DNA from 4 places in the Rhodopseudomonas sp. BAL398 genome. Region 4 is predicted to be linked to each of the others. Evidence: predicted binding sites of a transcription regulator. Region 4 holds the regulator's gene; each other region holds the start of a gene.

Region 1 (5,342 bases), 610 kb from region 4:
TTGCGCAAGCGTTTCGCCGGCACCTATATCGCCAATAATGGCTATGACCTGGCGCTGGCCAACAAGACGCTCGACGCCGACGCGGCCGATCTGATCGCGTTCGGCAAGCCGTTCATCGCCAATCCGGATCTGGTCGAACGCCTCAAGCGCGGCGCGCCGCTGAACGAGCCCGACAAGGCCACGTTCTATGGCGGCGGCGCCAAGGGCTACACCGACTACCCGGTGCTGGACTCGCTGCAGGCGGCGCAATAGCGAACAGCCGCGGTCGTCATTGCGAGCGCAGCGAAGCAATCCAGGGGCGTCACACGGCGCACTGGATTGCGTCGTCGCTGCGCTCCTCGCAATGACGGCGTCGAACATATGCGATCACACCAGCGCCTTGCGGATGCGGGCGCTGACCAGATCGAGCAGCATCACGGTCACCACCACGATGATGATCTGCGCCGCGGTCTCGGCATATTGAAAGCTGCGGATGCTCTCATACAGCGTCTGACCGATGCCGCCGGCGCCGACGATGCCGAGCGTGGTGGCGGAGCGCACATTGGTCTCGAGCCGATACAGCGTGAACGAACTCCACAGCGGCATCACCTGCGGAATCACGCCGAAGATCACCTCCTGCACCCGCACCGCGCCGGTGACGCGAATGCCCTCGACCGGCCGCGGATCAACCTGCTCGACCGCTTCGGAAAACAATTTGGCGAACACGCCGAGATTGTGCACGAACAGCGCCATCACCCCGGCGAACGGCCCCAGCCCCACCGCCACCACGAACAACAGCGCGAACACGATTTCATTGATGGCGCGGCAGGAATCCATCAACCGGCGCACCGGCTGCACGATCCATTGCGGGCAGACATTGGACGAGGACAGAATCGAGAACGGGATGCCGAACACCACCGCCAGCGCGGTGCCCCACAGCGCGATCTGGATCGTCACCACCATGTCGGCGAGGTAGGAATCCCAATGGTGGAAATTCGGATTGAGAAAGGCGCTGCCGAATTCGGCCATGTTGCGCCAGTCGGTGACCAGCGCCGAGACGCGAAACATTTCGGCCGGATTCCAGCTCCAGGCCAGCAGGCCGGCGAGCAGCAACCAGCCGAGCCAGCCGCGCACACGCCGCGCCAGCGAATAGCTCGGTACGACGAAGCGCGGCGCCGCGGGCGCGGCCGGATGATCGTGGGGGGCGATGGTGTCTGTCATGTTTCAATACGCAGAAGGGCGCCGGACGCGCGCGTCCGGCGCCCTTCTTAGGCGTTAGTTGCTCGGCGTCGAGGCGACGTTGGCGGCGAATTCGGCGATCAGCGTCTTCAGCTTGGCCTGATCGCCAGCCTTGTCGGCCGCGACGAAGGCGTCGACCTGCTGCTTGAACGCGCCGTGCTCGGCCTTGTCGGCGGCGTCCTGGAACTGCTTGATCTCGGCCTGCAGCGGCTCGATCTGGGCGGCCTTCTCGGCGTCCGACAGCTTGCTGTCGCCCTTGATCTTCATGATCGCCTTGTTGTTTTCAAGGATACGGATCGGCAACAGCTGGTCATTCGACGACGGCTTGAACGGCGCCCATTGCAGGCCGGCCAGCACCTTCTTGGCGTCCGCAATGTCGTCCGGGGTGCCGACGCGGCCATAGCTCATCAGCCAGGTGTAAAGCTTGGTCTTGACGCCCGGCTCCAGATCCTTGCGCCACACCAGCGGATCGCTCGGGATCAGCGGCGAGGTCCAGATCACACGGATGTCCTTGCGGGCGTCCGGCGCGGTGACTTCGAGGCGGCGCAGATTTTCGCTGTTGTTGGTGGCGACGTCGAGTTGCTTGTGGGCGACCGCCATCGCATTGGCCTCGTGCGAGGCATTGCGCAGCGTCTTGAAGCACTGCTTCGGATCGATGTTCTTGGCGGCGAAGATGTAGCTGGTCGGAACCAGGAAGCCCGAGGTCGAATTCGGGTCGCCGATGCCGAAATCGATCGACTTGTCGCATTTCAACACGTCGTCGAGATTCTTGATCGGCGAATCCTTGTTGACGATCAGATGCGACCAATAGCCCGGATTGCCGTCGGAATCGACCGACTGGGCGAAAATCTCGCCGCCGGAGCGGTTGGTGGCTTCCATCGCCGATTTGTTGCCGAACCAGGCCGCCTGCACCTTCTTGAAGCGCATCGCCTCGATCACGCCGGCATAGTCGGACGCGTAGTAACCGTTGATCTTGAGGCCGGTGCCCTTGGCCATCGCGGCGAAATAGGGCTCCCAGATGGTCTTGAGATTGGTGCTCGCCTCGGTGGCGATGACACCGAAATTGATTTCATTGGTCTCGGCACGGGCAACCGATACCGAAAGGCCGGCGGCCACGGCCAAGGCCGTGCCGATCAGGGCTAGCTTACGCATGTCGCTTCTCCAGATTGAGTTTGGTACTTCATCACGGGCAAAGTCAGGTGCGGCTCGCAAATCTATGCGGACAGCCGCTCGTAATTAGCCATCGGCTGTTTCGCCTGTGCGACGGCAGCCATCATGGCTGGCGGCGGCAATGCGTCGGCGGCAGCCGATGGCGCAGCCGGCGCCTGTCCTTCGAACGACGGCAGGAACAATTCCGCGCATTCGGCGCCATAGATCTCGTTGAGAAAGGCCGGCGTCAACGCGGTCGACGGGCCGTCATAGACCACCTTGCCGGCGCGCAGCGCTATGGTGCGGGGGCAGTATTTCAGCGCGTATTCGACCTGATGCAGCGAGATCAGCACGGTCAGTCCGTCATTGCGGTTCATGTCGGCGATCAGGTCCATCACCCGGCGAGCCGACGCCGGATCGAGCGAGGCGATCGGCTCATCGGCGATCAGCAATTCGGCGCCCTGGACCAATGTGCGGGCGATCGCCCCGCGCTGCTGCTGGCCGCCGGACAATTCGCTGGCGCGGCGCAGCGCGTGTTCGGCGATCCCGACCCGCGCCAGCGCCTGCATCGCCTTGCGCTTATCGTGGTCGCTGAAGCGGCCGAGCGTGCCGCGCAACACCGGCAACTGCCCGAGCAGCCCGAAACACACATTGGTCAACAGCGACAGCCGCGGCACCAGATTGAATTGCTGAAAGATCACACCGATACGCACCCGCAGCGCGCGATTGCTGCTGAGCCGGCCGGCGCGCTGGATCGGATCGCCCATCATGTCGATTTCGCCGCCATGGTGCTTGTTGCCGTCGATCGGGATCAGGCCGGCAATGGCGCGGATCAGTGTCGACTTGCCGGATCCGGAGGCGCCGATCAGCGCCACCATCTCGCCGCGCGCCACCGACACCGACACATCGTCCAGCACGGCAAGCCCGCGCTGAAACGACTTCGAAATCCTTCTGGCATCGATCACGGCGTGCGAAGTCAAACCGACCCCTCCAGTTGCTATCGCAATCGCTAACAACGCCGCATGACATTGCGATGAATGACCGGATCGTCGTCCACGAATTTCGCGTCGACGAGACCATCGCGATCAACCGATCGTCATGTCTTCGTAATGATAATGTCACCAAGCCCGCCGATGACCTGCGGCGACATTCATCCCGTGCGGAAGCTGACATGGCCGGCCACAAGCTATCGACGACACCAACCATCGATCCCTCCGCGCGCCTGACCGATTCGACACTCGGGGCCTATTGCGAAGTCGGCGCGCGCACCTCGCTGCTGGAAGTGACGATGGGCAACTACTCCTATGTGGTCAATGACAGCCAGATCGCCTATGCGACGATCGGCAAGTTCTGCTCGATCGCCGCGATGACGCGGATCAACCCCGGCAATCATCCGATGCAGCGCGCCTCGCAGGCGCATTTCACCTATCGGGCCAGCGCGTATTTCGAGGGCGAGTGCGACGACGCGGCGTTCTTCGACTGGCGATGCCAGCATCACGTCCATATCGGCCACGACGTCTGGATCGGCCATGGGGCGATCGTGCTGCCCGGCCGCAATATCGCGACCGGCGCGGTGGTCGCCGCGGGCGCGATCGTCACCAAGGACGTGCCTGCCTATACGATCGTAGCCGGCAACCCGGCCCGAATCATTCGGCGGCGATTCTCCGAATCCACCGCCGATCGGCTCGCGGCGCTGGGCTGGTGGGACTGGGATCACGAGATTTTGCGGATGGCCTTGCCGGATTTTCGCGATCTGGCGGTCGAGGCGTTTCTCGATAAATATGCTGGCCGCCGGGAATTCGCCCGGACGCGGGTCCAGAACAAGCCTCAGGGGAACTGATGAGCGGATTTGATATTTCGGGCGGCAGGGTGCTGTATCGCAACCAGATCCGTGACCTGTCGGTGGCGGTCGCGGGCGGACAGGTGGCGGCGATCGATGCTGGCACGGGCCTCGGCCTAGCCGCACTCGATGCCGGCGACCTGCTGGTGCTGCCGGGCATCATCGACATTCACGGCGACGCCTTCGAGCGCCAGATGATGCCGCGGCCCGGGGTCGATTTTCCGATCGACGTGGCGCTGGCCGACAGCGACCGCCAGGCGATCGGCAACGGCATCACCACGGTCTTTCACGCCACCACCTGGTCATGGGAGCCCGGCCTGCGCAGCGGCGCCAATGCCGAGCGGCTGCTGAGCGCAATCGAGACCATGCGGCCGCACCTGGCCGCCGATACCCGCTTCCATCTGCGCCACGAGACCTACAATCTCAAAGCCGAAGCCACCATCAAGCAATGGATCGCCGCCGGGCGGATCGACCTGCTGGCGTTCAACGATCACACCGATCTGGCCAGCATGGAAAAGCCGGCCAAGCGCGCCCGCATGGTCGAGCGCAGCGGCGTCAGCCATGACGAATTCGACCGCATCGTTGCCGAGGTGTCGGCGCGTCACCATGAGGTGCCGGGCTCGGTGGCGCGGCTGGCCGAGGCGGCACGCGCCGCGCGGCTGACGATGCTGTCGCATGACGACGACACGCCGGAATTGCGCCAGGCGTTCCGCGCGCAGGGCGTCACCATCGCGGAATTTCCGGTCAATGAGGAGACCGCGCGCGAAGCCGCGCAAGGCGGCGACTTCATTGTGTTCGGCGCGCCCAATGTGGTGCGCGGCGGCAGCCATACCGGATGGACCAAGGCCAGCGACATGATCGCCAAGGGGCTGTGTTCGGTGCTGGCCTCCGACTATTACTATCCGGCGCCGCTGCTGGCGGCGTTCCGGCTGGCGGCCGATGGCGTGCTGGCGCTGCCGCAGGCCTGGGCGCTGGTGTCCGCCGGCCCGGCCGCGGCGACGGGCCTGACCGATCGCGGCGAAATTGCCGTGGGGCGACGCGCCGACATCGTGCTGGTCGACGACAGGGTCGCGCTGCGACCGCGCGTCATCGCGGTGATCAGCGGCGGAAGGCTGGTGCATTTGACCGACGCCGA
Region 2 (5,342 bases), 2.3 Mb from region 4:
CGAGGCGCTGTTCGAGATCAACGACGCCGCCGCCGAGCGGAAGGACGAGGGATCGTTCGACGATCTGTTCGCCAAGGCCATCGTCCACCACGCCGCCGCCGCATCCGGTCTGCCGGTGCCGTCGCGCAGCGTGGCGCTGTCGCCGGATGTCGCGATCGAGAGCTGGGCCCCAACCCAGGCGATCGGCGTCAATATCGAGGTGCTGGAGTGGATCGGCCGGCAGATGCGCAGCAACCGCCGCAACAACCTCGCTTTGATGCGATTGATCGCCGCCACCGTGATCGGCGCCGCGACGCTGCCGCTGGTGCAGCATCTGCCCAACGTGTTCGACCTCGGCATGTGAGCCCGGCGAAATTTTCCTGAATCGATAATGGCGGGGCCTGGCCCCGCCATTATTGTATCCAGCTATGGGCGATTGGCGACGGCCTTCGGCGGCGCATCACCCGGTTGCTGCCCAGCTGGCGCAGGCCGATAGCCATCGGTCAAAGTGCCGAGAAAGGCGACGATATCGTCGATCTCGGCCGATGACAGCGCCGGCGGATCGCCCGGCTTGCCGCCGAATGGCGGCTCCATATTGATGTTGCCGCGGTAGCGCGCCGGCAGATCGTCGAATTTGTCGATGCTGCCGTCGGCCCTGCGCGGATACCAGCGGCCCGGATCGGTGTCGCGGGTGGCGTAGAATTCGACCGCGTCGTGCAGGCTCTTGATCACGCCGTTGTGGAAAAAGGTTTTGCGCAGCGCGACGTTGCGCAGGGACGGCGCCCGGAACAGTCCGCAATAATCATCCCGGCCCTTGAAGTCCGCGCGCAGCGGGCCGCACAGGCCGAGATCGAAGAAGCCCGGATCGGCATTGGCGGCGATCGCGCGGTTGCGCGGCACGCCCAGCGCGATCATGCCGAAATCGGAGAATTGCGGCGCGCTGCCGTCGTCGGCGCGTTCGCTGCGGTGACAATTGCCGCAATTGCCCTTGGCCGGATCGTTGAACGCCGCGAGCCCGCGCGCTTCCTGGTCGGTCAGCCTGGCACGGCCGGCCAGATAGGCGTCGTATTTGCTGGAATACGGATAGAAGGTCGCGGCATTCTGCTGATACACCGCCAGCGCCTTCAGCGCGGCGGCAAAGGTCTGGTCCGGATCGTTGAAAATAGCGTCGCCGAAGATGGCCTTGATCTCGCCCGCATAGGCGGCCTTGCGCAAGGCCGCGGCGACGGTGGCGACGCTGCTATCCATCTCGAACGGCGCCAGCAGCGGAATCCGGGCCTGATCGCTGGCGTGGTCGACCCTTCCGTCCCAGGTCAGGCCGCCGGTCGGGCCATTGTCGATGCTGGCGTCGGCTTCGTCCTCGGATTCGTAATAGTGTTCGGAAAACTGCGGCACCGCTTGCAGATAAGTCAGCGCCGGGGTGGCGCGAAAGCCGGTTTGCCGCAAATCCTTGCCGCCGAATTGCATGGCGCGGTCATTGCCGGGGCCGAAGCCATGGGCCGGATCGTGGCAGCTGGAGCAGGCCAGTTGCCCGGACCTCGACAGCGCGCGATCGGCAAAGATCTTGGCGCCGAGCGCTTCCAGCGCCGCGGCCCTGGCAAAAGCCTGCGCCCGGGTGAGGCCGTCGGCTTCGGCGCGGGTCGCGCCGGTCAAGCCCAGCGCGGCCAGCACCACCAGGGAATACAAAAAGATGCCGGGTCTGATCATGGCAATAACCTGCCGTGCTTTCATGACAACGGTCTGACCGAAGTGCCGCGCAAGCCTGCCATGCCTTCATCCGACTGACATCGAAGCCAGTTTAGGATTGTTCCAATCAAGGCCATCCTTCGAGGAGCGATCCGAATGTCTCGTCCACTGCAATCCGTTGTTCTGTCAGCCGCGCTGGCGCTGCCGGCGGTCTGGGGCCAGCCGGCGACGGCACAGACATCCGGGATCAAAGCCATCGATACGGTGGTGGTGATCTACGCCGAGAACCGGTCCTTCGATAATCTCTACGGCTATTTCCCGGGCGCCAACGGCTTGCAGAACGTCACGCCCGATCAATACGTCCAGCTCGACCGCGACGGCACGCCGCTGAAAACCTTGCCGCCGGTCTGGAATGGTTTGACCGCCAAAGGCGTGACGCCGGTGGTGACCGAAGCGCAGACCGAGTTGATGCCAAACCGGCCGTTTGCGATCGACGATCCCAAAAGTCTGGCGACGCCGCTCGGGGTCGTGACCCACGATCTGTGGCATCTGTTTTTCCAGAACCAGATGCAGATCGATGGCGGCAAGAACGATAAATTCGCCGCCTATGCGGATGCCGGCGGGTTGGTGATGGGCCATTACGACGGCTCCAAACTGCCGCTGTGGAATATCGCCAGGGAATACGTGCTGGCCGATAATTTCTTTCAAGGCGCCTTTGGCGGCTCCTTCCTCAATCATTTTCAGCTGGTCTGCGCCTGCGTGCCGAAATACCCCGACGCCGACAAGAGTCCGGCCAAGGGGCTGATCGCCGCGGTCGAACCCGACGGCGTCTCGCTGACGCTGGCGGCGAATTCGCCGAAATCGGCGATGGATGGAATTCCGAAATTCGTCAATAACGGTCAGATCTCGCCGGATTTCTATGCCGTCAACACGATGCAGCCGCCGTATCAGCCGAGCAACAACAAGCCGGCCAAGGACGGCGATCCGCGCTTCGCCGATCCGGCCGCGCCGAACACGCTGCCGCCGCAGCACGAGACGACGATCGGTGAATTGCTGAGCCAGAAGGGCGTGAGCTGGGCGTGGTACGCCGGCGCCTGGCAGGCGACGCTCGACGGCAACCGCGGCAAGCCGGTGCCGAACTTCCAGTTTCACCACCAGCCGTTCAATTTCTTCGACACTTATGCGCCCGGCACCTCGGCGCGGGCCGAGCATCTCCGGGATGGCGGCATGAATGGCGAGGTCCTGATCAAGGACATCGACGCCGGCAAGCTGCCGGCGGTCACATTCTACAAGCCGCAAGGCAATCTCAACGAACACCCCGGCTACACCGATGTGCAGTCCGGCGACGCCCATATCGCCGACATCATTGCCCATCTGCAAAAGAGCCCGCAATGGGACCACATGCTGGTCGTCGTCACCTATGACGAAAACGGCGGCTTCTGGGATCACGTCGCGCCGCCCAAGGCCGATCGTTGGGGGCCGGGTTCGCGGATTCCGACCCTGATCGTGTCGCCTTTGGCCAAGAAGGGCGCCGTGGACCACACATTCTACGACACCACATCGATTCTGCGGTTCATCACCAAGCGGTTTGAACTTCCGGTGCTGCCCGGCCTCGTGGCCCGGGACGCGGCCCTCAAAGCCCACGGCCAGCCGCCTTTGGGCGATTTGACCGCGGCCTTGGCGCCGTAACCGTTCAATTCAGGCGCCGGGCAAGCGGGTGCTTGGTCCATCGGCCGCCTCTGGCTGACATTGCCGGGGCGCGCGCCGCGCCTTTCCGCCGGATCGGCCGAACCCGCCAATCCAGATTCGGGAACATTGGCGCTGTTGCGCCCACCGCTGGTAATGCCGGGCGCGGTGCAGCTTGCTTCATCCGTCCAAACCGGGCGGGAATGGGGTTTCGAGGCGTTATTCTGGGCGAAAGCAGCAGAGCTGCGTCCCGCCGCTGTAGGCTGCCGGCCGGATGACGGCGGCGCTTGCGCAGTGCGGCTGCGGGGGAACAAAGGCGAATGGGGGCCCCCCTGCGCAATATCTAGTTTTCCTCAGCGTCAGAATTGTTACAAGCAGTCGCGCTCCCAGATTGCCGTCCCGACCGGGAGGGCTGCCCACCCCAAGGTTGCAAGCAAAAGCACATGTTCAAACGCATTCTGATCGCCAACCGCGGCGAGATCGCCTGCCGGGTCATCAAAACCGCCCGGCGCATGGGAATCGAGACCGTCGCCGTCTATTCCGAGGCCGATCGTGACGCGCTGCACGTCGAAATGGCCGACGAGGCGGTGCTGATCGGGCCACCGGCGGCGTCCGAGAGCTATCTGGTGATGGAGAAGATCATCGAGGCCTGCCGCCAGACCGGCGCCGAGGCGGTGCATCCTGGCTATGGCTTCCTGTCGGAGCGCGAATCCTTTCCGCGCGCGCTCGAGGCCGCCGGCATCGTCTTCATCGGCCCCAATCCAGGCGCGATCGCCGCGATGGGCGACAAGATCGAATCCAAGAAGGCCGCCGCCAAGGCCAATGTGTCCACCGTGCCGGGCCATCTCGGCGTGATCCGCGACACCGCCCACGCGGTCCAGATCGCCGACGAGATCGGCTATCCGGTGATGATCAAGGCCTCCGCCGGCGGCGGCGGCAAGGGGATGCGGATCGCGCATTCGACCTCCGAGGTCGCCGAGGGATTCGACCTGGCCACCGCGGAAGCCAAATCCTCATTCGGCGACGACCGGGTGTTCATCGAGAAATTCATCGTCGACCCGCGCCACATCGAGATCCAGGTGCTGGGCGACAAGCATGGCAATGTGATTTATCTCGGCGAGCGCGAATGTTCGATCCAGCGCCGCAACCAGAAGGTGATCGAGGAGGCGCCGTCGCCGCTGCTCGACGAGGCCACCCGCCGCAAGATGGGCGAGCAAGCGGTGGCGCTGGCCAAGGCGGTCCAATACGATTCCGCCGGCACCGTCGAATTCGTCGCCGGCCAGGACAAGAGCTTCTTCTTCCTGGAGATGAACACAAGGCTGCAAGTCGAGCATCCGGTGACCGAAATGATCACCGGCATTGACCTCGTCGAGCAGATGATCAGGGTCGCGGCGGGTGAAAAGCTCGCGATCGCTCAGAAGGATGTCACGCTGACCGGCTGGGCGGTGGAATCCCGGGTCTATGCCGAGGATCCGTTCCGCAATTTCATGCCCTCGATCGGCCGGCTGGTGAAGTATCGCCCGCCGGCGGAGAGCAATTCCGACGGCATCACCGTGCGCAATGATACCGGCGTGCAGGAGGGCGGCGAGATCGCGATCTATTACGATCCGATGATCGCCAAGCTGGTCACCCATGGACCATCGCGCGCCGCCGCCATCGAGGCCCAGGCGCATGCGCTGGACTCGTTTTATATCGACGGCATCCGCCACAATATTCCGTTCCTGTCGGCGCTGATGACGCATCCGCGCTGGCGCGAGGGCGATCTGTCGACCGGCTTCATCGCCGAGGAATTTCCGCAGGGCTTTGCGGCGCGGGTGCCGGAAGGCGACATCGCGCGCCGGATCGCCGCGGTCGGCGCGGCGATCGACCGGGTGATCGGCGAGCGCAAGCGCAAAATCTCGGGCCAGATGATCGGCCGCGCGGTAATCCGCGAACGCCGCCGCTCGGTCTGGCTGGAGCGCAGCGAAGTTCCGCTCGATATCATCCGCGAG
Region 3 (5,342 bases), 2.4 Mb from region 4:
GCGCAAAGGCCAGCGCGTCGGCGGCCGGAATCGTGTAGCCGTGCATCACCTTGAGCTGATAGCCGCTCTGCATGATATGCAGCCGCGCCAGCGCCCGCCAGGTTCCGCCGACTGCGTAGAAATTGCGATCGCGGCCGGCCTTCAGCGGCACCGAGCCGGTCAAGGCGGATTGCACGATCCGCGCCGCGCGCTTCAGCGATTTTTGCGATTCATCCTGCAGCGCCAGGCTGCCGAGCGGCAGCGTGATGCCGGTGCCGACGCGGTTGCCGTGCACGCCGATCAGTTCGAGCGATCCGCCGCCGAGATCGCCGACGAGGCCATCGGGCTTGTGAACACCGGAAATGACGCCCAGCGCCGACAGCTTGGCCTCGCGCTGGCCGGTCAGGATCTCGATCTCGACGCCGCAGATCCGCTCGGCATTGCCGATGAACTCCGCGCCGTTCTTGGCGTCGCGGCAGGCCGCGGTGGCGATGGCGTGAACCTGGCCGACCTTCATCACCCGGATCAGGGCGCGAAACCGCCGCAGCGCGGTCAACGCCTTGGCGACGGCGTCCGGCGCCAGCAGGCCGGTCGACTGCACCTCGCGGCCAAGCCCGCACAGCGCCTTTTCGTTGAAGACGGTGACCAGGCTGCGCGCCAGCGACCTGTAGACGACAAGGCGCACGGAATTCGAGCCGATGTCGATCACCGCCACGCTAGATTCGCGCTTGCGCGCCCGCTTGATCACTGCGGGGATTCCTTAAGAAGGCTGATGCCGCTCCGAACGGCGCGTGAGGCGTCGCGGCGAAGATTCCTTGAGCGACTTTCCACGGCCAGACAGACTCGGATTCGTCATGAAGTAATTATGCACGTTGAAAGGCTCCTCGCCCTTCGCGGCCTTCATACGCGTTGACGATCCATCCGGCAATAACTGCCAGCTCTGCTCGGTATCTTTCAGGTTGGCGACCATGATCTGCTCGAGCACCTGCTGATGCACGGTCGGGTTCTGCAGCGGGCACAGCACCTCGACGCGACGGTCGAGATTGCGCGGCATCAGGTCGGCCGAGGAGATGTAGACCGCAGCCTTCGCGCTCGGCAGCCCGTGCCCCATGCCGAAGCAATAGATTCGGCCATGCTCGAGGAAGCGGCCGATGATCGACTTGACGCGGATGTTCTCCGACAATCCGGGGACGCCGGGCCGCAGGCAGCAGATGCCGCGCACCACCAGCTCGACCGACACCCCGGCCTTCGAGGCGTCGTACAGCGCATCGATGATTTCGGGATCGACCAGCGAATTCATCTTCAGCCAGATCGCCGCGGGCTTGCCCTGGCGGGCGAAGGCGGATTCGCCGCGGATGTGATCGAGCAGGGTCTTGCGCAGCGTCAGCGGCGACACCGCCATCTTCTCGATGTCGCTCGGCTCGGCATAGCCGGTGATGTAGTTGAACACCCGGGCGGCGTCGCGCCCGATCGTCGGATCCGAGGTGAAATAGGACAGGTCGGTGTAGATCCGCGCCGTCACCGGGTGATAATTGCCGGTGCCGGTGTGGACATAGGTGGTGAGGCCACCGCCCTCGCGGCGCACCACCAGCGACAGCTTGGCGTGAGTCTTCAACTCGAGGAAGCCGTACACCACCTGCACGCCGGCGCGTTCCAGATCGCGCGCCCAGCGGATATTGGCTTCCTCGTCGAAGCGGGCCCGCAATTCGATCAGCGCGGTGACCGATTTGCCGGCCTCGGCGGCTTCGGCAAGGGTCTTGACGATCGGCGAATTGTTGGAGGTGCGATACAGCGTCTGCTTGATCGCCACCACGTCGGGATCGCGCGCCGCCTGCTGCAGAAACTGCACGACGACGTCGAAGGATTCATAAGGATGATGGACGATCAAATCCTTCTTGCGGATCGCCGCGAAAATGTCGCCGCCATGATCGCGAACCCGTTCCGGGTGCCGCGGCACATAGGGCACGAATTCCAGATCGGGCCGGTCGAGCCGGGTCAGTTGCGACAATTCGTTCATCGCCAGCACGCCGTCGACGAGCAGCACCTCGTCATTGGCGGCCGGCAGCGCGCGCTGCACGAAGGCGCGCAGCTCCTCGGGCATCTCCGCCTCGACCTCGAGCCGGATCACCGAACCGCGCCGGCGCCGCTTCAGCGCGGTCTCGAACAGCCGCACCAGATCCTCGGCCTCTTCTTCGATTTCCAATTCGCTGTCGCGGATGATCCGGAACGAGCCCTGCCCCTTGACCACGTAACCGGGAAACAGCCGGCCGATGAACAGCGACGTGGCCTGCTCCAGCGTCATCACCCGAACGATCCCGTCCTTGCCGCTCGCCGGCAGCCGGATGAAGCGGTCGATCTTGCCCGGCATGCGGATCAGCGCATTCATCGGCCGGCCGTCGGACACCCGGGCCAGCTGCAGCCCGATGGTGAAGCCAAGGCTGGGAATGAACGGGAACGGATGCGCCGGATCGATCGCCAGCGGCGTCAGCAGCGGAAAAATGTTGTGGAGGAAATGGTCCTCGATCCAGGCCCGCTCGGCCTTGGTGGCGTCGCGGCCGTCGAGCAGCACGATCCCCTTTTCGGTCAGAATGCCGCGCAGGTCGCGCCAGATCGCCTGCTGGTCGGTGGCGAGCCGGGCTACGGCCTCATTGATCAGCGTCAGTTGTTCGGACGGCGACAGCCCGTCGGGGCTGCGCTCGGTGATCCCCTCGCGCACCTGGGCCTTGATGCCGGCAACCCGGACCATGAAAAATTCGTCCAGGTTATTGGCCGAAATCGACAGGAACCGGACCCGTTCCAGCACCGGATGTCCCGGATTGACCGCTTCCTCAAGTACCCGGCGGTTGAAGTGCAACCAGGACAATTCGCGATTGATGAATCGCTCGGGTCCCGACGCGACCACGGAGGCCGGCTCCGGCGCGCCGTTCTTTTCTGCAATTACAATAACTTGGTCGCTGTCCATGAGAAGCAGGTCCACTCGCGCTTGGGGCTACGGCATTTCGGGGTCATTGGCGGCGAACCTTGCGGCAACCAGATGACGTTCCCATGACATTGGCGACTTGCGGATCGCGCCGTCAAGCCGGGCAAGATGCCACAGCACGCCGCCGCTCAAGCGTGGCGCAGCAGCTCCGCCGCCAGCGCCCGGGTGACCGGCCGGCCCAGGCGCAACGCCTCGGTATCGAGCAGCTCGACCGCCTGCCGCGCCGCCGCAAAGGAGCGGTCGATCCGGTTGGCCAGATAGCCGACCAGGGCTTCGTCGACGCTCATCTGGCGGTCGGCGCAGAATTTCACGATCAGGGCCCGCAGCAGCCGGTCGTCGGGCGGCATCAGCTGCACCACCGGCACCGCGCGCAGCCGCGAACGCAGGTCGCGCAGCTCCGGGGGAAAGGCTGATGGCGCATCCCGCGCCGTGATCAACACATAGGCCTCATATTCGCGCGCGAGATTCAGCAGATGAAACAGCGCGCGCTCGTCGAAACCGCCCGGCACCAGGTCTTCCACGACCAGCGCCCCGGTCGCCAGCGCCGCCGGAACCGCTGCCGCGGTCAAAGCGTGCGCCGCGGTCGACCGCGCGCCAGCCAGCTCGGCCCAGATCGCGGCCAGATGGCTCTTGCCGGCCCCCTCGGGGCCGACCAGCAGCATCACCCGGTTCGGCCAGTCCGGCCAGCGCTCGATCAGATCGAGCGCCGCCGCATTGGCGGAGCCTTCAAGAAAATCCTCGCGGGACAGATTTTCGGCATGCGGCAACGCCAAAGCCAGCTGACGCGGTTGAAACGGGGGTGCCACGCAATATGCTCCATGCCGGCCTGCGGCGTGCCTGGCCTATTTCTGCTGCTGGCCGGGTTCGATAGTGCTCATATGCCGCATCCACTCGACGAGATAGAAGGACACCGAAACCAAGGTCAAGGCCGCGACGAAGCCCATCATGATAACGTCATACGGACCCCATTCAAAGCCGAAGCTGAGCGCGGCCAGCACCGTCGCGGCGAAAGCCACCTGCGCCGCGGTATTCAATTTCGAGACCATCAACGGCTTCATCGGTATCGGCTTGCCGAACAGCCATGAGATCAGCACCGCGCCGACGATCATGATGTCGCGCGACACCACCAGAATCACGATCCAGCGCGGAATCGCGCCCCAGATCCCGAGCGCGATATAGATCGACACCAGCAGCGCCTTGTCGGCCAGCGGATCGAGCAGCGCGCCGAGTTCGCTGGCCATGTTGAAGCGCTTGGCCAAAAAGCCATCGACCGCATCGCTGACGCCTGCGACGATAAACACCCCGAAGGCGATTTCCATCTCATTTGACGCGATCGCCCAGACAATGACCGGCACCAGAAGGATCCGGCCAAGCGTAATGATATTCGGAATACTCACACCACATTCCCGGCTTCCGGCCCGACATCGCAACCGCGTTGAGCGGTTGCGAGCCGGATCGGCTGGCAGTCTACATAGTACAGGCCGGCCCCGCATGCGAGCCATTGCACGCCGGCAGAATCCGACGTAACCACCCAAAAAGACAACGCCAGCCTCGAACAAGTGGCCTTTGGTCTAGCAGTCACGCACGGCCGATTGGGCCGGGCGTTTGTCGGAAATTCGCGGTGCGTGCCGCCGCAAGGGCGATTTGGGAACCGGTCATGACCGAGCATAACAACGGCCTCACCTATGCCGATTCCGGCGTCGATATCGACGCCGGCAACCGCCTGGTCGATCTGATCAAGCCGCTGGTCCGCCTCACCGCCCGCGCCGGCGCCGACGCCGAAATCGGCGGTTTCGGCGGGCTGTTCGATCTGAAAGCCGCGGGCTTCACCGACCCGATCCTGGTGGCCGCCACCGACGGCGTCGGCACCAAGGTCAAGATCGCGATCGAAGCCGGGCTGCACAACGGAATCGGTGTCGACCTGGTCGCGATGTCGGTCAACGACCTCGTGGTTCAGGGTGCCGAACCCTTGTTCTTTCTGGACTATTTCGCCTGCGGCAAGCTCGACCCGGAGGCCGTCGCGGCGATCGTCGCCGGCATCGCGGAAGGCTGTCGGGAATCCGGCTGCGCCCTGATCGGCGGCGAGACCGCGGAAATGCCGGGCCTCTACAAGGACGGCGATTACGATCTGGCCGGGTTTGCCGTCGGCGCCGCCGAGCGCGGCACGCTGCTGCCCGCCGCCGACATCGCCGCCGGCGATGCGGTGATCGGGCTGGCCTCGTCCGGAGTCCATTCCAACGGCTTTTCGCTGGTGCGCAAAATCGTCGAGCGGTCGGGGCTGGGCTATGACGCGCAGGCGCCGTTTTCCCCGGTGATGACCTTGGGCGGCGCGCTGCTGGCGCCGACCCGGCTCTATGTCAAATCCTGTCTCCGCGCGATCCGC
Region 4 (5,342 bases):
TCAACGTCCAGATCTTCACCCAGAACACCCCGCCGCCTGGCTCCACCACCGGCGGTCTGCTCAACGCCATCGTCGGCTCGGTGATGATGACCGTGATCGGCGTCGGCATCGGCGCGCCGCTCGGCCTGTTCGCCGGCACCTATCTGGCCGAATACGGCAAGCACGACCGCCTGACCTCGGTGATCCGCTTCATCAACGACATCCTGCTCAGCGCGCCTTCGATCATCATCGGCCTGTTCATCTACGGCGCCGCCGTGGTGCCGATGGGCCGGTTCTCGGCGCTGGCCGGCGCGCTGGCGCTGGCGGTGATCGTGATCCCGGTGGTGGTGCGCACCACCGAGGACATGCTGCTGCTGGTGCCGAGCTCGCTACGCGAGGCGGCCTCGGCGCTCGGGCTGCCGCGCTCGCTGGTGATCAAGCGGATCGCCTACCGGGCCGCGCGCGCCGGGCTGATCACCGGCGTGCTGCTGGCCACCGCGCGGGTCGCCGGCGAAACCGCGCCGCTATTGTTCACCGCGCTCAGCAACCAGTTCTTCAGTCTTGATCTCACCAAGACGATGGCCAACTTGCCGGTGACCATCAACAACTTCGTGCAGAGCCCCTACGACTACTGGAAACAGTTGGCCTGGAGCGGGGCGCTGATCATCACCCTGGCCGTGCTGGCCCTGAACATTGGCGCGCGCATTCTTGGCGCCGAGAGGACCGCGAAATGACCGAGATTTCCATCGCCACCAACGTTCCCGCCGCGCCGATGCCGCCGATGATGGATCAGCCCGAGGGAACCCCGAAGGTCAGCGTGCGCGACCTGAATTTCTACTACGGCCAGAACCACGCGTTGAAGCACATCAACCTCAACCTCGTCGCCAACAAGGTCACCGCCTTCATCGGGCCGTCCGGTTGCGGCAAGTCGACGCTGCTGCGGATCTTCAACCGGATGTATGATCTGTATCCCGGGCAGCGCGCCGAGGGCCAGGTGATGCTGGATTCCACCAATATTCTCGATCCCAAGCTCGACCTCAATCTGCTGCGGGCGCGGGTCGGTATGGTGTTCCAGAAGCCGACCCCGTTCCCGATGACGATCTATGAGAACATCGCCTTCGGCATCCGGCTGTACGAGAAGATCTCCAAGGCGGAGATGGACGCCCGGGTCGAGAAGGCGCTGCGCGGCGCGGCGCTGTGGACCGAGGCCAAGGACAAGCTCGGCGCTTCGGGCCTCAGCCTGTCCGGCGGGCAGCAGCAGCGGCTTTGTATCGCCCGCACCATCGCGGTGCGGCCGGAAGTGATCCTGTTCGACGAGCCGTGCTCGGCGCTCGATCCGATCTCGACCGCGAAGATCGAGGAGCTGATCGACGAATTGAAGGAAAGCTACACCATCGCCATCGTCACGCATAATATGCAGCAGGCGGCGCGGGTCTCGGAATCCACCGCCTTCATGTATCTCGGCGAGTTGATCGAATTCGGTCCGACCAACAAGATTTTCACCTCGCCGACCGATCGCCGCACCCAGGACTACATCACCGGCCGGTTCGGCTGACGCGCAGCGCGCGAGGAGAATGAACATGGGCTTCGAACACACCACCAAGGCATTCGACGGCGACCTGCAGGAACTCACCAGGCTGGTTGCCGAGATGGGCGGCCTCGCCGAACGGCAGATCGTGGATTCGGTCGACGCCCTGATCCGGCGCGACATCCCGCTCGGCGCCCGCGTGGTCGCGGCCGATGCCGAGATCGACCAGATGCAGCGCACTATCGAGGAACGCGCGGTGCTGACCATCGCGCGGCGACAGCCGATGGCGGTCGATCTGCGCGAGATCGTCGGCTCGATGCGGGTCGCCACCGATCTGGAACGGATCGGCGATCTGGCCAAGAATATCGGCAAGCGCGTCAACGCGCTCGACAGCGATTTCCATCCGCTGAAGCTGATCCGCGGCCTCGAGCACATGACCGATCTGGTGCAGTCGCAGGTCAAGGCAGTGCTCGACGCCTATACGGCGCACGATCTGCCGGCCGCGATGGTGGTGTGGAACGGCGACGAGGAGGTCGACGCGATCTGCACTTCGCTGTTCCGCGAATTGCTGACCTATATGATGGAAGATCCGCGCAACATTTCGTTCTGCATTCATCTGATGTTCTGCGCCAAGAACATCGAGCGGATCGGCGACCACGCCACCAACATCGCCGAGACGGTGTTTTACATGATCGAGGGGCAGCAGCTTCTCGACAAGCGACCGAAGGGCGACATGACGAATTTCGCCAATGCGGCGCCCGGCAACTGACGAGGACGAACGATGAGTGCGCGCATTCTGGTGGTCGAGGACGAAGAGGCGCTGACGACGCTGCTTCGCTACAATCTCGACGCCGAGGGTTATGACGTCGAGACAGTGGCGCGCGGCGACGACGCCGACACCAGGCTGAAGGAGCGCATCCCCGACCTGATCGTGCTGGATTGGATGCTGCCGGGCCTGTCCGGGATCGAGTTGTGCCGGCGGCTGCGGGCCCGGCCGGAAACCAAGCAGCTGCCGATCATCATGCTGACCGCGCGCGGCGAGGAAAGCGAACGGGTTCGCGGCCTTGCGACCGGCGCCGACGACTACATCGTCAAGCCGTTCTCTGTGCCGGAATTGCTGGCGCGGGTGAAGGGCCTGCTGCGGCGCGCGGCTCCGGAACGGCTCGCCAGCATCCTGGCCTATGGCGACCTCGAGCTCGACCGCGAAAAGCGGCGGGTGGCGCGCTCCGGGCGGCCGATCGATCTCGGCCCGACCGAATATCGGCTGCTGGAATTCTTCCTCGAACATCCCGGCCGGGTGTTCAGCCGCGAGCAATTGCTCGACAGCGTCTGGGGCCGCGACATCTATATCGACGAGCGCACCGTCGACGTTCATATCGGACGGCTGCGCAAGCTGCTCAATCCCGGCCGCGAACAGGACCCGATCCGCACCGTGCGCGGCGCCGGCTACGCCCTCGACGACCGCTTCGCCGCCAAGGCGGAGTGAGGGACGGCGCCTCGTCATCGTCACCCGTCATCCTCCGCGACAGCGGAGGACCCAGGATTGCAGGGCGTTGATGGTGAGTTGCTGATCGTCGGCGCTCTGGGACACCGGTCGCCCGGTCGAGCCGGGCGATGACCCATGAGCGCTGCGCGATGCCGTGCGCAGCGCCGCGTCATCATCAGCCGTCATCCTCCGCGACAGCGGAGGACCCAGTATTGCAGAGCGTTGATGGTTAGTTGCTGATTGTCGGCGCGCTTGGGTCGCCCGGTCGAGCCGGGCGATGGCGTCGTCCCGCAATGCGGCGCTGACTGAAGCTGACGCGGCTTAGCGCGTGGGCTTAGCGCGTCGGCTTGGGCATCTGGCGGCGGCGGTCGCCGGCCGGCTGGTAGGCGATGCGCGAGTGATGCGCGCAATAGGGCAGGCCGCCGAGCGCCTTGCCGCCGCAGAAGAAGAATTCCGGATTGGACGGATCGCCGATCGGCCAATGGCAGGTCGCCTCGTTGAGCTCCTGCAGGCTCAGCCGCTGGCTCATCGGCACCACATTGTCGTAGGACACCGGATCCGGCTCGGCCTCGACCTCGAACACATGCGCCAGCGCGGTGTTGCCGCGCGCCACCGGGCGCGACACCCGCATCATATGCTGGGCCGGACGCGCCTTGCGCGGTCGCGGCGCCGCGGAGGACGGGCTTTTGGCCCGGCCGGACAGGCCGAGACGATGAACCTTGCCGATCACCGCGTTGCGGGTCACATTGCCAAGCTCTGCGGCGATTTGACTCGCCGACAAGCCGCCTTCCCATAATTTCTTCAATTGCTCGACGCGGTCGTCGGTCCAGCTCAGTGCCGTCATCGCTTTAATCCCTTCGTGTCGCCCTCGCCGCAGTGCGGCGTTGCGACGTAGATGTCGCCAAAATCCCTGACGGCAGAATCCCTTAGCCCTCGCCGGGCGCGACTTGCTCGCCCGGGCGTTACGCAACACAGAGGACTCAAGAGGATCGCAACCGCGCACGAGATGTCGTACTCGACAGGCCAAAGGCTACAATATGCCGTGACTCTCGCGCAAGAGTCTGACCTGGTGCATCCACACCTTCTACTACGAGGACCTCGTATTTCGGCCCGTCATGCCTGTTCGCAACGTCGATCGCCGAGCGATCGCGCGGTCCGGTTTGCCAATGCCCAGCACCAACGAAGCATGGGCGGGTTTGGTTCAGGCATTTCGACCGCCGACGCCAATTGTTCGCGTGGCCGGCTCTCGCCGGTTCGGCCCCGCGCAGCCGGCCGGACCGCCTTGCGGCCGCGGGATGTCCGCGATCCGGCGCCGATGCCCGGAAAATACGGGCGAAGCATCGGTTGACAGGGTGCCGCGCGCTTCTAGAATAAAGCCACGTGCCGCCTGGAAAGGCGGCACGTTTCGTTTCCGGGGTAGGTTGGTCGGCGGCCGTGACGGGCACGGCGGACTTTGTGCCCCAATTTTCCGATCGGATCGGCCATGTCCAAAAGCGCAAGCACCTCCCATCTGTTGCCAGTATTCGCCAGGGCGGACCTCGCCTTCGAGCGCGGCGAGGGCGTCTGGCTGATCGGCACCGACAAGGAGCGCTATCTGGATTTCACCAGCGGCGTCGCGGTCAATGCGCTCGGCCATTGCCATCCGCATCTGGTCGCCGCGCTGCAGGCGCAGGCCGCCACGCTGTGGCACATGTCGAACCTGTTCAAGAGCCCCGACGGCGAGCGGCTGGCGGCGCGGCTGTGCGAGCAGAGTTTCGCCGATTTCGTGTTCTTCGCCAATTCGGGCGCCGAGGCGATGGAATGCGCGCTGAAAATGACGCGCCATCATCATTTTTCCAAAGGCGCGCCGGAGCGCACGCGGATCATCACCTTCGAGGGCGCGTTTCACGGCCGCACGCTGGGGACGCTGGCGGCCACCGGAGCGGCGAAATATCTCGAGGGCTATGGCGCACCGCTGGACGGCTTCGACCAGGTGCCGCTTGGCGATCTCGAGGCGGTCAAGAAGGCGATCGGCCCCAACACCGCCGGCATTCTGATCGAGCCGCTGCAGGGCGAGGGCGGCGTCCGCGCGCCGTCGCACGGGTTCTTCCGGGCCCTGCGCGATCTGTGCGACCAGCACGGCCTGCTGCTGATCTTCGACGAGGTGCAGACCGGCATGGGCCGCACCGGCGAATTATTCGCCTATCAGCGCATCGGCGTGACCCCGGATATCATGTCGCTGGCCAAGGCGCTGGGCGGCGGTTTTCCGATCGGCGCTTGCCTGGCCACCGCCGAAGCCGCCGCCGGCATGGCGCCGGGCTCGCACGGCTCCACCTTCGGCGGCAATCCGCTGGCGGTGGCGGCGGCGAA

The links. The regulator PhoB, encoded in region 4, activates phosphate uptake and scavenging genes when phosphate is short. The targets are predictions, from matches to a motif close to TGTCATNNANCTGTCAT.
Region 1: the regulator PhoB is predicted to act here: its motif matches at 3,462-3,478, upstream of phnC (phosphonate ABC transporter ATP-binding protein).
Region 2: the regulator PhoB is predicted to act here: its motif matches at 1,751-1,767, upstream of RBJ75_RS07755 (acid phosphatase).
Region 3: the regulator PhoB is predicted to act here: its motif matches at 3,014-3,030, upstream of RBJ75_RS07000 (RNA degradosome polyphosphate kinase).

The regions. Positions count from the first base shown of each region.
Region 1 covers NZ_CP133111.1:3,275,491-3,280,832, forward strand. The annotation lists gene RBJ75_RS15525 (alkene reductase) at 1-252, shown strand, start outside; gene phnE (phosphonate ABC transporter, permease protein PhnE) at 367-1,200, opposite strand; gene phnD (phosphonate ABC transporter substrate-binding protein) at 1,255-2,370, opposite strand; gene phnC (phosphonate ABC transporter ATP-binding protein) at 2,433-3,347, opposite strand; gene RBJ75_RS15545 (chloramphenicol acetyltransferase) at 3,539-4,207, shown strand; gene RBJ75_RS15550 (alpha-D-ribose 1-methylphosphonate 5-triphosphate diphosphatase) at 4,207-5,342, shown strand, end outside.
Region 2 covers NZ_CP133111.1:1,611,936-1,617,277, reverse strand. The annotation lists gene RBJ75_RS07765 (hypothetical protein) at 1-343, shown strand, start outside; gene RBJ75_RS07760 (cytochrome-c peroxidase) at 406-1,686, opposite strand; gene RBJ75_RS07755 (acid phosphatase) at 1,822-3,354, shown strand; gene RBJ75_RS07750 (acetyl/propionyl/methylcrotonyl-CoA carboxylase subunit alpha) at 3,795-5,342, shown strand, end outside.
Region 3 covers NZ_CP133111.1:1,463,500-1,468,841, forward strand. The annotation lists gene ppx (exopolyphosphatase) at 1-724, opposite strand, end outside; gene RBJ75_RS07000 (RNA degradosome polyphosphate kinase) at 740-2,941, opposite strand; gene RBJ75_RS07005 (DnaA ATPase domain-containing protein) at 3,088-3,765, opposite strand; gene RBJ75_RS07010 (CDP-alcohol phosphatidyltransferase family protein) at 3,802-4,356, opposite strand; gene purM (phosphoribosylformylglycinamidine cyclo-ligase) at 4,617-5,342, shown strand, end outside.
Region 4 covers NZ_CP133111.1:3,887,270-3,892,611, reverse strand. The annotation lists gene pstA (phosphate ABC transporter permease PstA) at 1-713, shown strand, start outside; gene pstB (phosphate ABC transporter ATP-binding protein PstB) at 710-1,534, shown strand; gene phoU (phosphate signaling complex protein PhoU) at 1,560-2,276, shown strand; gene phoB (phosphate regulon transcriptional regulator PhoB) at 2,289-2,993, shown strand; gene RBJ75_RS18305 (GcrA family cell cycle regulator) at 3,328-3,837, opposite strand; gene RBJ75_RS18300 (aspartate aminotransferase family protein) at 4,477-5,342, shown strand, end outside.